Regions from separate parts of the Paenibacillus sp. FSL R5-0517 genome, predicted to be linked through region 4. Evidence: predicted binding sites of a transcription regulator. Region 4 holds the regulator's gene; each other region holds the start of a gene.

Region 1 (3,218 bases), 600 kb from region 4:
ACTAGATTAATAGGTCGAACATTATGGAGAATGCCACATAAGATATACGATAATGGAAGATCAATAACCAAACACCAACCAGTGGGGGACCTGTTATGGCAGTGGGAAGAAACGGAAAATCGAATAAAGGTTCTAACAAAAAACCAAACGCTGCTAATACCCTCCTTAATGGAAACCTCAAGGGAAAAAATCTCGAATTGATTGTAGCAGCGCTATTGGTGAGCGGAAAGTTGAGAGTGGATGCTGTCACGTTGTTTCGTGAGGCTACATTGGTTGTGGAATTGGTTGGTCAATATAAAACACTTCAAAAGGTCACACCCTCCAATTCAGACAAACTGGTACAATTCCTGGATGAAACCGGCGGCGATATGACGCTGAATGATGTTATACAGGCATTTCAACAGAGAATCAATTCCTAATCGCCAAGAAATGAGGTGGACATCATGTCCGAGTTTGACGGAACCGGGTTTGCCGAACTGTTAATTGTGCTTATTCTTGTTGTTTTATTTGTTTATGGCTCTACTGACATCGGAACACTCACTGGCTCACCTACTTCAACCTGATCTTATTGTAAGTCCTAACAGTAAAAATCGCAGCATCTGGAGAAAATGAACACATCAAAATGCCAATCCGATTCACCGGACTGGCATTTTATGTATCATTACAGAAATAATGGCGAGAACGCAAACCACGCCAAAATAAGGGTAAGCACAATGCAGACATTCTCTACAACGGCTCCATGTTTGGTTCCTGTGCTCATCAGATTGGCTCGTATGCGCCACTTGAGCGGTGGTAACGGACGAATGCCACGATTGGTTAATGAATCGGCCAACAGGTGCATGGCATACGCCGTACCTCCTGCTACCCAGATTTCCGGCCCCTGCTGTTGCGAGGTGCTGTAAAGTAAACCAGCCCAGACCGCAGTTCCATACAAGGTATGCGTCAACCCCCTATGCGTTAGTGTGGTGCACAGCATAAGCAGGCTGCCTGCAATCAGATTCCACGGAGCAAATGCGTGGCCGTAGAACACCAGGCCGAGTCCAATGGTGAACATCAACACTTTGCGAAGAGAACGCGAAGGCAGGAATGACACGAGTGCAATGAGAATTGCAAGCAGCAGGTTCCATGGTTTGGCATGAACATAGAAGTACACAAACACAGCTGTCGGCAAAAGAACGGTCTGTAACAGCCTGATGAGACTGTTAGGCAAGGCTCTCGATACCAGCAGCGAATTCGGCTCATCGATGTCAGGCAATAACGAACCAATCAGAGCAACCGTAACTGCGGGTGCAGTCACCGGCATACCAGCCAATTGAAGTACAGATAGCGAAACGCCTGTCCCGATAATCAGGTGGGATCTTCCCATCATGATGCAAAAACGTCCTTTCGAAGAAATAGGGAACATACATAGCCCACTTTTGATAGTACAACGAAACCAAAACAAGAACAATAGTTCGTATTTCTTATTTATATAAAAATAAATATCACTTTCTGTGATGGGGCTCACACTATTAAATTTATGACTCTTCTATCTTTATTAGTGAATTAAATCACATAAATTATCGTCAACACCTTGTATAATTTCAAATATAAACCACTAAAATTGCAGGTAATGTACAGCGTCTATTCAAGGAGGCATACACACATGAACGGAAAAAAAGAGAAACTCGTTATCATTGGTAACGGTATGGCAGGAATCAGTACCGTCGAACAAATTTTGAAATTAACTACGCGATTTGATATTACCGTTTTTGGCACAGAGCCCTATCCTAACTACAACCGCATTATGTTGTCATATGTACTGGAAGGCAGTAAAACACTGGATGACATCGTGCTGAATGATCTCCACTGGTATGAAGATTATGGTATTACACTCCATACTGGAACAACTGTAGCCCGAATTGATTCGGATACACTTGAGGTCATTACGGAGGATGGAACTCGCTTTCCTTATGACAAAATTATCATTGCAACAGGCTCCAACTCCTTCATTCTCCCCGTACCGGGGCATGACAAAGAAGGTGTCGTTGGTTTCCGTGATATCGCCGATTGTAACGTCATGCTCGACGCTGCTAAACAGTACAAACGAGCGGCCGTGATCGGGGGCGGACTGCTGGGTCTTGAAGCGGCCAAAGGTCTGGTACAACTTGGCATGGAGGTTACCGTAGTACATCTGATGGAAGATCTGATGGAGCGTCAGCTTGATCCGCAAGCTTCAGCCATGTTAAAGGCAGAATTGGAGCGTCAGGGTATCCGGTTCAAAATGGGCGCACAGACTTCCGAACTGCTTGGCGGTGAACGGGTTGAAGGCATTCGTTTTGCCGATGATTCCGTACTGAATGTTGACTTCGTGGTCATGGCTGTAGGGATCAAACCGAATACAGCTGTAGCCCGTGAAAGCGGTATGGAAGTGAACCGGGGTATTGTTGTGAATGACTACATGCAGACTTCCCTTGAGAATGTCTATTCGGTTGGGGAATGTACAGAGCACCGAGGGGTATGCTACGGCCTCGTTGCCCCATTGTTCGAGCAAGGCATGATTCTCGCGAAACATATCTGCGGTGTGGAGACCGCTCCGTATGAAGGCTCTGTAGTATCAACGAAATTGAAAATTTCGGGTGTGGACGTCTTTTCAACTGGTGAATTCATCGACAGTCCGGAGCACACCGTCATTTCGCATAAAGACGACTGGAAACGGACCTACAAAAAAATTCTGCTCCGCGATAATAAAATGGTTGGTGCTGTTCTATTCGGTGACATTACGGATTCTGCCGAATTGCAGAAGTTAATCAAACATCAGACTGAAATGACTGAAGAACTGTATAGCTCACTCATGGGTACAGGTTGCGGCGGTCATAAGAAAACAACCTCTGTTGAAACGATGCCCGAAGACGAAATCGTCTGTGGATGTAACGGGGTCACTAAAGGAACGATTGTTGATGTCATTACCAACCAGGGCCTCACTACTGTAGATGAAATCAAAGCCTGTACGGGTGCAACACGCTCTTGCGGTGGATGTAAGCCGGTTGTGGAACAGATTCTGCAATATGTGCTTGGAGACAGCTTCAGCAGTGGAGCCAAACAGGGCATATGCGGATGTACTTCCATGGGACGGGATGAGATTGTAGCCGAGATTCGTGCAAAAGGATTACAAACGACCAAAGAAGTCATGAATGTACTCGGATGGAGTCAGCCTGAAGGTTGTTCCAAATGTCGCC
Region 2 (3,218 bases), 230 kb from region 4:
CCAGGTATTGGAATACCAGTTGAATCGCTTTGATCGCAAGGCCATCCGTGTAATCATTCGCCATGACAGACACATAAGCTTCAATCGCATGAGTCAGTACGTCCATACCTGTATCTGCAACGGCTGTTCTAGGCAGAGAGTATACGAATTCCGGATCGACAATCGCTACGTCTGGTGTCAGCTCATAGTCGGCCAATGGATATTTAGTATTCCCTTGATTTTTATCTGTGATAACCGCGAACGATGTTACTTCAGAACCTGTACCGGATGTCGTTGGAATCGCTACAAATTTCGCTTTTACGCCGAGACGTGGATATTTATAGATCCGTTTGCGGATATCCATGAATTTTTGTTTCAGATCGTTAAAGTCCGTGTCCGGATATTCATAGAACAACCACATGGCTTTCGCAGCATCCATCGGTGATCCCCCGCCGAGTGCGATAATGCAATCTGGCTGGAAGCGGCGCATCATTTCGGTTCCGCGATCTACCGTTGTTGTGGATGGATCTGGCTCCACATCAGAGAATACTTCGATTGCTACCGGCATTTGGCGTTGACGCAGATAGTGTTCTACCTTTTCAACATATCCCAGTTTCACCATCATGGCATCCGTAATAATCGCCACACGTGTGATGTCAGGCATTTTGGCAAGATACTGTGTTGCCCCTTTTTCGAAGTAGACTTTGTTCGGCACTTTGAACCATTGCATATTCACGGTACGGCGAGCCACCCTTTTCACATTGATTAAGTTCACAGCGGTTACGTTGGAAGAAGTCGAGTTACGTCCATATGATCCGCATCCCAGTGTCAATGATGGCATATTCGTGTTGTAGATATCCCCGATGGCACCATGTGTAGATGGTGAATTCACAATGATCCGTCCAGTTTGCAGACGATCTGCGAATTTGCCAATCACTTCTTCATTTGTGGAGTGGATCACCGAGGAGTGCCCCATGCCGCCAAAAGCAACCACTTCTGCTGCACGCTCAATGCCCTCTGCTGCTGTTTTGACTTTGTAACAAGCGAGTACCGGACTTAATTTCTCTGCCGACAATGGGAATTTGGTACCTACCCCTTCAATCTCGGCTACAAGAATTTTGGTGCCTGCAGGAACTTCAATTCCGCACAACTTCGCAATGCTCACCGCAGATTGACCCACAATCGCCGGGTTCACCGCACATTTCTCGGCATTAATTGCACCTGCTGTCAATTTTGCTGCTTCATCTTTGTTAACAAAGTAACAGCCATTCGCGATCATTTTTTTCTTCACTTGATCAAAGATCGGTTCTTCAATGATGACCGCTTGCTCGGAAGCACAGATCATGCCGTTGTCGAAGGACTTGGACAGGATCAAATCCGTCACTGCTTGATTGATATCCGCGCTTTTCTCGATAAAGCAAGGAACGTTACCCGGTCCTACGCCCAGTGCGGGTTTACCACAGCTGTACGCTGCACGTACCATGCCTGATCCGCCTGTTGCCAGAATGAGAGCCACATCATTGTGATTCATCAGTTCGTTCGTACGATCCATGGAAGGATCATCAATCCATTGGATACAATCTGCTGGAGCACCATGCTTCACCGCTGCATCCCGCAGGATTTTGGCAGCTTCGCGGCTACAATTCTGTGCAGATGGGTGGAAACCAAAGATAATCGGGTTACGCGTCTTGATGGAGATCAGTGCTTTAAACATCGTTGTTGATGTTGGATTCGTGACGGGTGTAATCCCCATAATAATACCGACCGGCTCCGCGATTTTCTGGAAGCTCTCATACTCGTTATCTTCAATTACACCTACGGTTTTGTCATACTTGATGCTGTGGTAGACATATTCTGTTGCAAATATATTTTTGGTGATTTTATCCTCATATACTCCGCGGCCTGTTTCTTCTACGGCCATCTTGGCGAGCATCATGTGTTTATCCAGACCCGCAAGCGCCATCGCTTGCACAATCCGGTCAATCTGCATCTGATCCATCTTCATGAATGCGGCGTGTGCTTTATTCGCTTTGTCGATTAACGTTTGAATATACTGACCTGCTGTCGGTTCTTTTGCTGGGGCGACCTCGTTCTTTACAGCCATCTCCCTCATCCTCCTAAAGGTTCGTATTGGTTTGTCTCTCTTCTTTACATTCACATCGTAACATGACCATAAACTTAATTATGTGATTTTTTTCACAAAGTATAACAAATTTAATTTAAGTTTTGTAGTGTCCTTCATCCAACCATTTTCACTTCCTATTTAAAGTATAGGGCTGTAAAAATCATGTTCTCCAATAAAAGTGAATTTAATCACAATGTTTGAAATTTCGTCATTTTTGCCCCCTTTCCTTCCCCCTCAAACGGTAAGATTAGGTATATACTGAACTTAAAAATTGAACCACCGCAATTTGTACCGTCCTTCCTCCCGGCCGAGATGACCCTGATCAGGACGGCAACGGTTTGCGGCAAACCTCGGAGGCTACTGCAAGCTACAGGAGTCCATCCGACGGACACAAAGGGGAGATAGACTTATGTTAGAACTAACAACTGTACTGGAAAAACGCGGCAATACGAACTGTTTCTCGGAAGCGAATTTCAACCATCTGCTGGTTACCATGAAAGATAGAACCTATCCGGAAGGTACACATCTGTACTGGGAAGGAGACGTCTCTGACAAACTTTATTATATGAAACGGGGCCGTGCCCAGATCACCAAATCCACGGATGAAGGCAAGGAACTAATCATGTACATGTATCAGTCCGGTGATATGATTGGGCAGGCTGATCCCTTCTTCGGCTCGAAACACACCTTCTCAGCGGAAGTACTGGAGGATAGTGAGATCGGTGTACTGGAGCATAAGGACCTGGAGATGCTAATCTGCCAGCATTGTGACTTCGCGATCGACTTTATGAAATGGATGGGCATCCACCACCGGTTGACACAGACGAAGTTCCGGGATCTCATGTTATATGGCAAACCAGGTGCGCTTTGCTCCACCCTCATTCGATTGTCGAATTCGTATGGTGAGCCTCATGGAGAGCATGTCATTATTCATAAAAAAATTACCCACACGGACCTGTCCAATATGATTGGAGCTACCCGTGAAAGTGTAAACCGCATGTTAAGCGATCTGCGCAAGAAAGATGCGATCGAATATGACAATGGCATGATCGTCATCAAAGATCTGAAGATGCTGCAAGGGATCTGTCACTGTGAACTTTGCCCGAACGAGATC
Region 3 (3,218 bases), 2.0 Mb from region 4:
ATTGCAGACGCTCGGGGTGATATACCCGCTCCGTCATATTTCTAACTTTATTACAAATGGCACCCTTGGTTATCGGATGGTCCGGATTGCCTGCCACCTTCACAATTTTACCGTTCTCTTTATGTAGTAACAGACCACAAGTGTCTGGACAATCGAGCGGGCATACCGCTGCAAATACCCCATTCTCCTGATCGATCATCGTATGGCTCCCCCTCTTCAAAAGCTATCCCTATATCATATCTTCTTCGAGGTTATCACGTAAAGAGAGCAGTATTTTTTTGCTTCATATTCACCGCTATAGCGGCTTCAAAATATTTTTAAAAAAATGTTATGCCAATTGATTCAACTTCAGAATTCAGGGGTAAATTAAAAACAAGGCATTAGGCTAGTGTTTCCCCACTTCCTCCTCATGCCATATCATGGACCACTCCCGAAATTCGCCATGAACAGGTTTCGTTCCCCCGAACCTTTTCATGGCGAATTTATTTTGCGTTAAAATCGAACAAAGACACCACAAAAAAGACTCCGACCTGCTCCTTCACAGCATCTTCGCCATGAAACGGAGCAAGATCAGAATCCTCTTCACTTCTAAGTGATATGAAGCACAAGTTTCGGGTCGTGCATTGTAATGTTATTCCGCTACGCCTGCTTGCTCAACATCACTCTAGCCTCCGTCTCCACAGGTTCAATTGACGTCGCTACCTCTGGTTTCACTTTAGGCTCAGCTTGGCGCAGGTACACCACCCAATAGGCTGCAGCTACAAACAGAGCACCTCCAGTCAGATTCCCAAGCCATACCGGAATGAAATTCATTACATATTGGCCCCACGAATAATGCCCTTCAAAGATTGCCGCAGGGATAAGGAACATATTAGCCACAACGTGCTGGAATCCAATGGCCACAAACGCCATCGTTGGAAACCAAATGCCCAGTACCTTGCCACTCATCGTATCCGATGCATAAGATAGCCACACGGCCAACGCGACCAACCAGTTACAGCCGATACCGGAGATAAAAGCCTGCAGGAATCCGTCATGCAACTTGTGACCAGCCATATCCACCACTTTAGCCAGATATACCCCCTCTCCAGTCAGACCAAGCACATGTCCAAACGCGTACGCGACAAACAAAGCTCCAACAAAGTTACCAATCGTCACTAATGTTAGATTTTTCAACATGCTACCTACGGATAACTTTCGAGCAATCGTCGCGAGCGGAACAGCCATCATGTTACCTGTCAGCAGCTCTCCACCACCTATGAGTACTAGCATCAATCCAACCGGGAACACCGCCGCACCGATCAGATTAACCAAGCTTCCCCACTCTGCCGGCGCAGATGCAATCACCCGAATATCCAGTAGAAAACCCAGCGCAATAAAAGCACCTGCCAGAAAACTAAGCACCAGTACAGAAGACACCGGATTTTGAGCCTTCTTCATGCCTGTTTGCGCCGTATATTGAGCAACCTCAAGAGGTGTTTTTGCTGCCATATCATTCATCCTCTCCTTCATTGTTCTTCGTGGAATAAAACACCTGAACTTCTTTGTTGATACGTTGAATGCCATATCTCAATTGTATATGGGTCTAGCACGAAACTTTGTGCAAATTATCACAATGTAATTTAAAAATATGCTTTTAAGATCGTCTTCGAAGTTATGACAGCAAGAGTATATTAAGGTCTATTTTTTAAAAAAAATCACAAAAAGACTGACGATATACTCGCCAGTCTTCCTTTTCCTTTATGATCGTCTGCCTTGCTTCGTAAGCTCGGCAGTTATTGTACATGTCGCATTTTCGGACAACCCTGACTTATCTTCGTATGTCGTCTGTCATGCTCACTGCTTAGCATGGATTCTGCTTGCTTACACCATTGCTGGTGCTTTTACTTCTATTGGAGGCAGTGCTTGCAGACCCGCCGTGTTCAGGAAGTTCCACGGTTTGTTGTAGTGTGGCTGGAAGAAGAAGTCGATGAAGGCCAGCTCATCTACGGTCATATTGTTTTGGATGCAGACCGAGATCGTATTAATCGATTGGGTCAGATCAACCTGAGACATCACCTGTGCTCCAACGATCCGACGAGTAGCCTGCTCATATACCACTTTGAGCAACAGTTTCTCCGCCGTTGGCATGAACTCCGGACGATAGCTGTCTTCCAGTACTACCGACTCCACAATCAGACCTTCGTCAGCAGCAGACGTTTCCGTCATCCCCGTACCAGCAATATTTTGCTCATATATTTTGATACCCGATGTTCCTTGTGTACCCATATACGGTGTCGTAGGACGAACCAGGTTACGGGCTACAAGTGTACCCATCCGCACGGCGTTGGTTGCCAGTGGAATGTAAGATGCTTTGCCTGTCGGGTTGTAATGAATAGCACAGCTGTCACCCGCAGCGAAGACGTCTTTTTGACTCGTTTGCATATATTTATCCACGATGATTGCGCCGTTTGGCAGCATATCCACTTGGCCTTTGAGCAGCTCGGTATTTGGACGGAAACCAATGCATAGAATCACCAGATCGGTTTCGAACTCTCCTTTGGACGTGATCACCTTGGTCACTTTGCCATTCTCTCCAGTAAACTTCTGTACCGTTTGACCAAGAGCCAGCTTGATGCCGCGTCCAGTCAGCGTATCTTCAATTGCATCTGTGAACTCAGGATCCAGGTATTTGTTCAAAATCCGGTCCACACTGTCGATCAGGGTAACTTCCTTGCCATTCATCTGGAAAGCTTCCACCAATTCAACGCCGATATATCCGGCACCTACAACGGTAACACGTTTGGCATCTTTGGCTTTTTCAATAATTGTGTTGGAATGATTGTAGTTTTTGCAAAGTAAAATGTTGTCCATCTCAATGCCTTCAAGCTTCGGAACGACAGGCCATGAACCAGTGGTCACGATCAGTTTGTCAAACGTATCTTCAAATTCTTCCCCGGTTTGCAGGTTTTTAGCCTGAAGGGTATGGCCTTTGGCATCAACTGCTGTAACTTCATGAAGCATCTTGGTCTCAACACCAAGCTCTGCCAACTGATTAGGCGAAGAATAGAACAAGCCGTCAGGATCTTTCACAACCCCACCTACGTAGAGCGCAATGCCACAAGATAGGAAGGAGATGTTGTCATTGCGCTCATACACGGTGATGGTAGCATCCGGGTACAATTTAGCGGTATTTACGATGGCTGCGGTCCCTGCATGTGTACATCCGATAACTGCGA
Region 4 (3,218 bases):
CTTTTTTTTCTTCAAAAGCCGAACTTCCTTTCCCTATGATGCTCCGCAATGCAATTAACGAGCAAGCAAACCATCAAATGCCAATTGAGACTCACGCAAAATGCGTTCTTCATCCAGCGTCAGACATTCGCCATGTTTAACCACTTGTTTCCCATCTACCCATACGTGCTCCACATCTTTGGCAGAGGCTGAATAAATCGTATGCGAGATCAGGTCTGTATGTGGGTAGAAGTGTGCCTGTTCAATGTCCAGGGCGATGAAATCAGCCTTCATGCCTACCTGAAGCGCACCGGTATTGTTCAGGAAGATGGATTTAGCACCATATGAAGTTCCGAGTAGTAACGCTTCGCCCGCTGGCACGGCAGTCGGATCACCAGACACACCTTTGTGGATCAATGCAGCCAGTCTCATTTCTTCAAACATATCCAGGTTGTTGTTGCTTGCCGGTCCGTCGGTTCCGAGTGACACGGTAACTCCTGCTTTCAGTAATGCAGGTACCCGCGCAACACCGGAAGCGAGTTTCAGGTTACTTCCCGGGTTATGGGATACAGCCACATCATGGCGGGCCAAAATTTCAATCTCTTCATCATTTAGATGCACCGCATGTGCTACCAGGGATGGACGGGAGAAAAAGCCCAGTTTCTCCAGATGTGCCACAGGACGCAGTCCATAGTCTGTAACGTTCTGCTCCACTTCACGAAGCGTTTCCGACATATGTGTATGCAGAGGAAGGTTAAGATCATTTGCGACCTGTACAAGCTTCTCTATGTAGTCAGGAGGGCATGTATATGGTGCGTGTGGCGAGATTACGGTTGTGATGCGACCATCTGCCTGTCCATTCCACTCACGCGCAAACGCTGCCGACTCCTCCAGCTTCCGCAATTGCTCTTCTTCCGAGCACAGCCCGATTACACCACGTGCAAGTGCTGCTCTAACGCCGGATTGTTCCACAACTTTGGCAACCTGATCCATGTGATCATACATGTCCAGGAAAGCTGTAGTTCCGCCTTTCAACATTTCAAGCACGGATAGCGAAGTTCCCCAATATACGTCTTGAGAAGTCATTTTTGCTTCCATCGGCCACATTTTTTCCTGCAACCATACTTGTAACGCAAGATCGTCCCCGTGTCCTCTAAGCAACGACATCGCTGCATGACCATGCGTATTGATCAGACCCGGCAGGAAGAACAATCCTTTTCCATCCACTTTGGTACAATTTTCGTCTCCATCCGGCAATGTCTCACCAATATGCACAATCTTGTCATTCTCGACAACCATGTATCCATGAACCACGTTCCATGTAGTGCCTTCATTAACGGCAAATTTGCCGTTGTGAATTACCCATCTATTTGTTGTCATCTTCCTCGTCGTCCTTTCCAGTCTCCAAGTAATAGGCCAAACTAAGCAGATCCGTTGTAAAGTCAGCATGGTGAATGCGGATATGTGGCGGTGTTTTTAGAATGGTTGGTGCAAAATTAAGAATCGCTTCGATTCCCGACTCAATAAGTTGATCGGCTACATTTTGAGCTTCCGTATCCGGAACGGTAATAATTCCGATGCGGATGTTATCTGTCTTAACCGCTTCCGTTAATTCATTCATTGGTTTTACCGTCAAACTGTTGATTTGACTACCAATCTTCGGTCCATATGCATCGAATACAGCAACAATCTTCATGTTGTCTTTCAGATATGCGTTGTAGTTGGACAAGGCCTGTCCCAGGTTACCCGCACCTACCAAAGCTACATTAATTTGCTGATCAATTTTGAGAATGTGACGAATTTTCTCGATCAAATAGGATACATCATACCCGATCCCTTTTCGACCAAAATCACCGAAGTAAGCCAGGTCTTTTCGAATTTGGGCCGGATTCAGATCCAGCCTCTGTCCAAGTTCTTGAGAAGAAACAGTAGCCACCTCACGCTGATGTAACTCGTTCAAATAGCGCAAGTATACAGGCAGACGTCGTACCACCGCTTCCGAAATTTTATCCGATTTCATTCTTGCTCCCCCTTACCAATGCCACGATAAAATAATAGATGAAAAGATGAGCATTCTGTATAAACTCAAAGATAGACGTGACATTTTATACAGAATGCTCTTTGTAATTTAGGTTATAAGTTCTTACGTGCAACTGCTTTAATCGGATACGGAAATATCTAATAAAGTTTAACGCCAAACGATAGTGTCATGCAATGATATAACAAACAAAATCAACCATTATTCTTGTTCATTAACTGGTTTTTCTAACCACTCGGTAATCCGTGGAACCATCTGCTCCGTGAGCATATGCTCCATTTTGGGACCAGGTAATGAATATAAAAAGAATTTGCCATAGTACGCTTCGATCACACGTGTATCATAAACAATGACAATACCTCTGTCCTTCGCTGTTCGCACCAATCGGCCAAATCCTTGCTTGAAACGAATGACCGCTTGCGGCACAGACAGTTTCATGAATGGATTTTTCTTTTGCTCCTGGAGCAATTCACTCTTGGCTTCAACCAACGGATGATTCGGCGGCTGGAAAGGCAGACGCACAATAGCGAGACAGGTCAGTGCTTCTCCCGGGATATCTACACCCTCCCAGAAGCTGCTTGTGCCCAAGAGTACCGTAGCTTTGGCATCCTGGAACCTGCGAGTTAACTTGGAGCGGCTTCCACTGTCCACACCTTGACCCAACAACGAGATGTCGTTACCAGACAGTGCCTCCTTCAGCGGATCATAGACCTGTCGAAGCATCTTGTATGAAGTAAACAGAACCATCATGCGTCCACGCGTGGCAATTGCGGTCTCTGCGAGTGATTGCACCAGCATATTGACAAAGTGCGCATCACCCACACTGCCTTTCACACTTGGGAAATCACGCGGAATCACTAGAAGTGCCTGATCACGATAATTAAAAGGTGATGGCAGCATCGACGTTAACAGCCGATTATTCTCAGAGGCTTCCTGTAAGCCAAGCTGCTCAATCATGAACTGGAATGACTTATCTACAGAGAGCGTAGCCGATGTAAGCACAACACTTTTCTTTTTATCAAAGAACAAATCCTTCAGTTGTGCACTGACATCGACAGGTACGGCGTACAGTTGAAGAGATTTACTGCGGAACTGACCGCTGGCTTCCATCCAGTACACCGTTTTGGCATCATCCATACGCATGAAGAATCGCAGATTCTCCTTCAATGTGGTCAGATCTTTCAGCAGTCCTGTAATGTCC

What was found. Region 4 encodes Rex, which represses fermentation and respiration genes when NADH is low (regulators of the CRP and FNR family bind a similar motif). Its sites were predicted from a motif close to TTGTGAAATATTTCACAA; they were not measured.
Region 1: a site for Rex is predicted at 1,539-1,556, ahead of nirB (nitrite reductase large subunit NirB). Genes of this name have one in related genera too.
Region 2: a site for Rex is predicted at 2,164-2,181, ahead of adhE (bifunctional acetaldehyde-CoA/alcohol dehydrogenase). Genes of this name have one in related genera too.
Region 3: a site for Rex is predicted at 1,599-1,616, ahead of MKX40_RS28325 (formate/nitrite transporter family protein). Genes of this name have one in related genera too.

What each region holds. Positions count from the first base shown of each region.
Region 1 is NZ_CP150235.1:4,943,494-4,946,711, forward strand. Features, by position in the region: gene MKX40_RS22005 (hypothetical protein) at 96-419, shown strand; gene MKX40_RS22010 (metal-dependent hydrolase) at 662-1,369, opposite strand; gene nirB (nitrite reductase large subunit NirB) at 1,646-3,218, shown strand, end outside.
Region 2 is NZ_CP150235.1:4,572,944-4,576,161, forward strand. Features, by position in the region: gene adhE (bifunctional acetaldehyde-CoA/alcohol dehydrogenase) at 1-2,083, opposite strand, end outside; gene MKX40_RS20335 (Crp/Fnr family transcriptional regulator) at 2,514-3,218, shown strand, end outside.
Region 3 is NZ_CP150235.1:6,336,567-6,339,784, forward strand. Features, by position in the region: gene MKX40_RS28320 (molybdopterin oxidoreductase family protein) at 1-199, opposite strand, end outside; gene MKX40_RS28325 (formate/nitrite transporter family protein) at 640-1,491, opposite strand; gene MKX40_RS28330 (FAD-dependent oxidoreductase) at 1,864-3,218, opposite strand, start outside.
Region 4 is NZ_CP150235.1:4,342,923-4,346,140, forward strand. Features, by position in the region: gene MKX40_RS19195 (DUF5590 domain-containing protein) at 1-15, opposite strand, end outside; gene MKX40_RS19200 (amidohydrolase) at 55-1,359, opposite strand; gene MKX40_RS19205 (redox-sensing transcriptional repressor Rex) at 1,346-1,999, opposite strand; gene dinG (ATP-dependent DNA helicase DinG) at 2,219-3,218, opposite strand, start outside.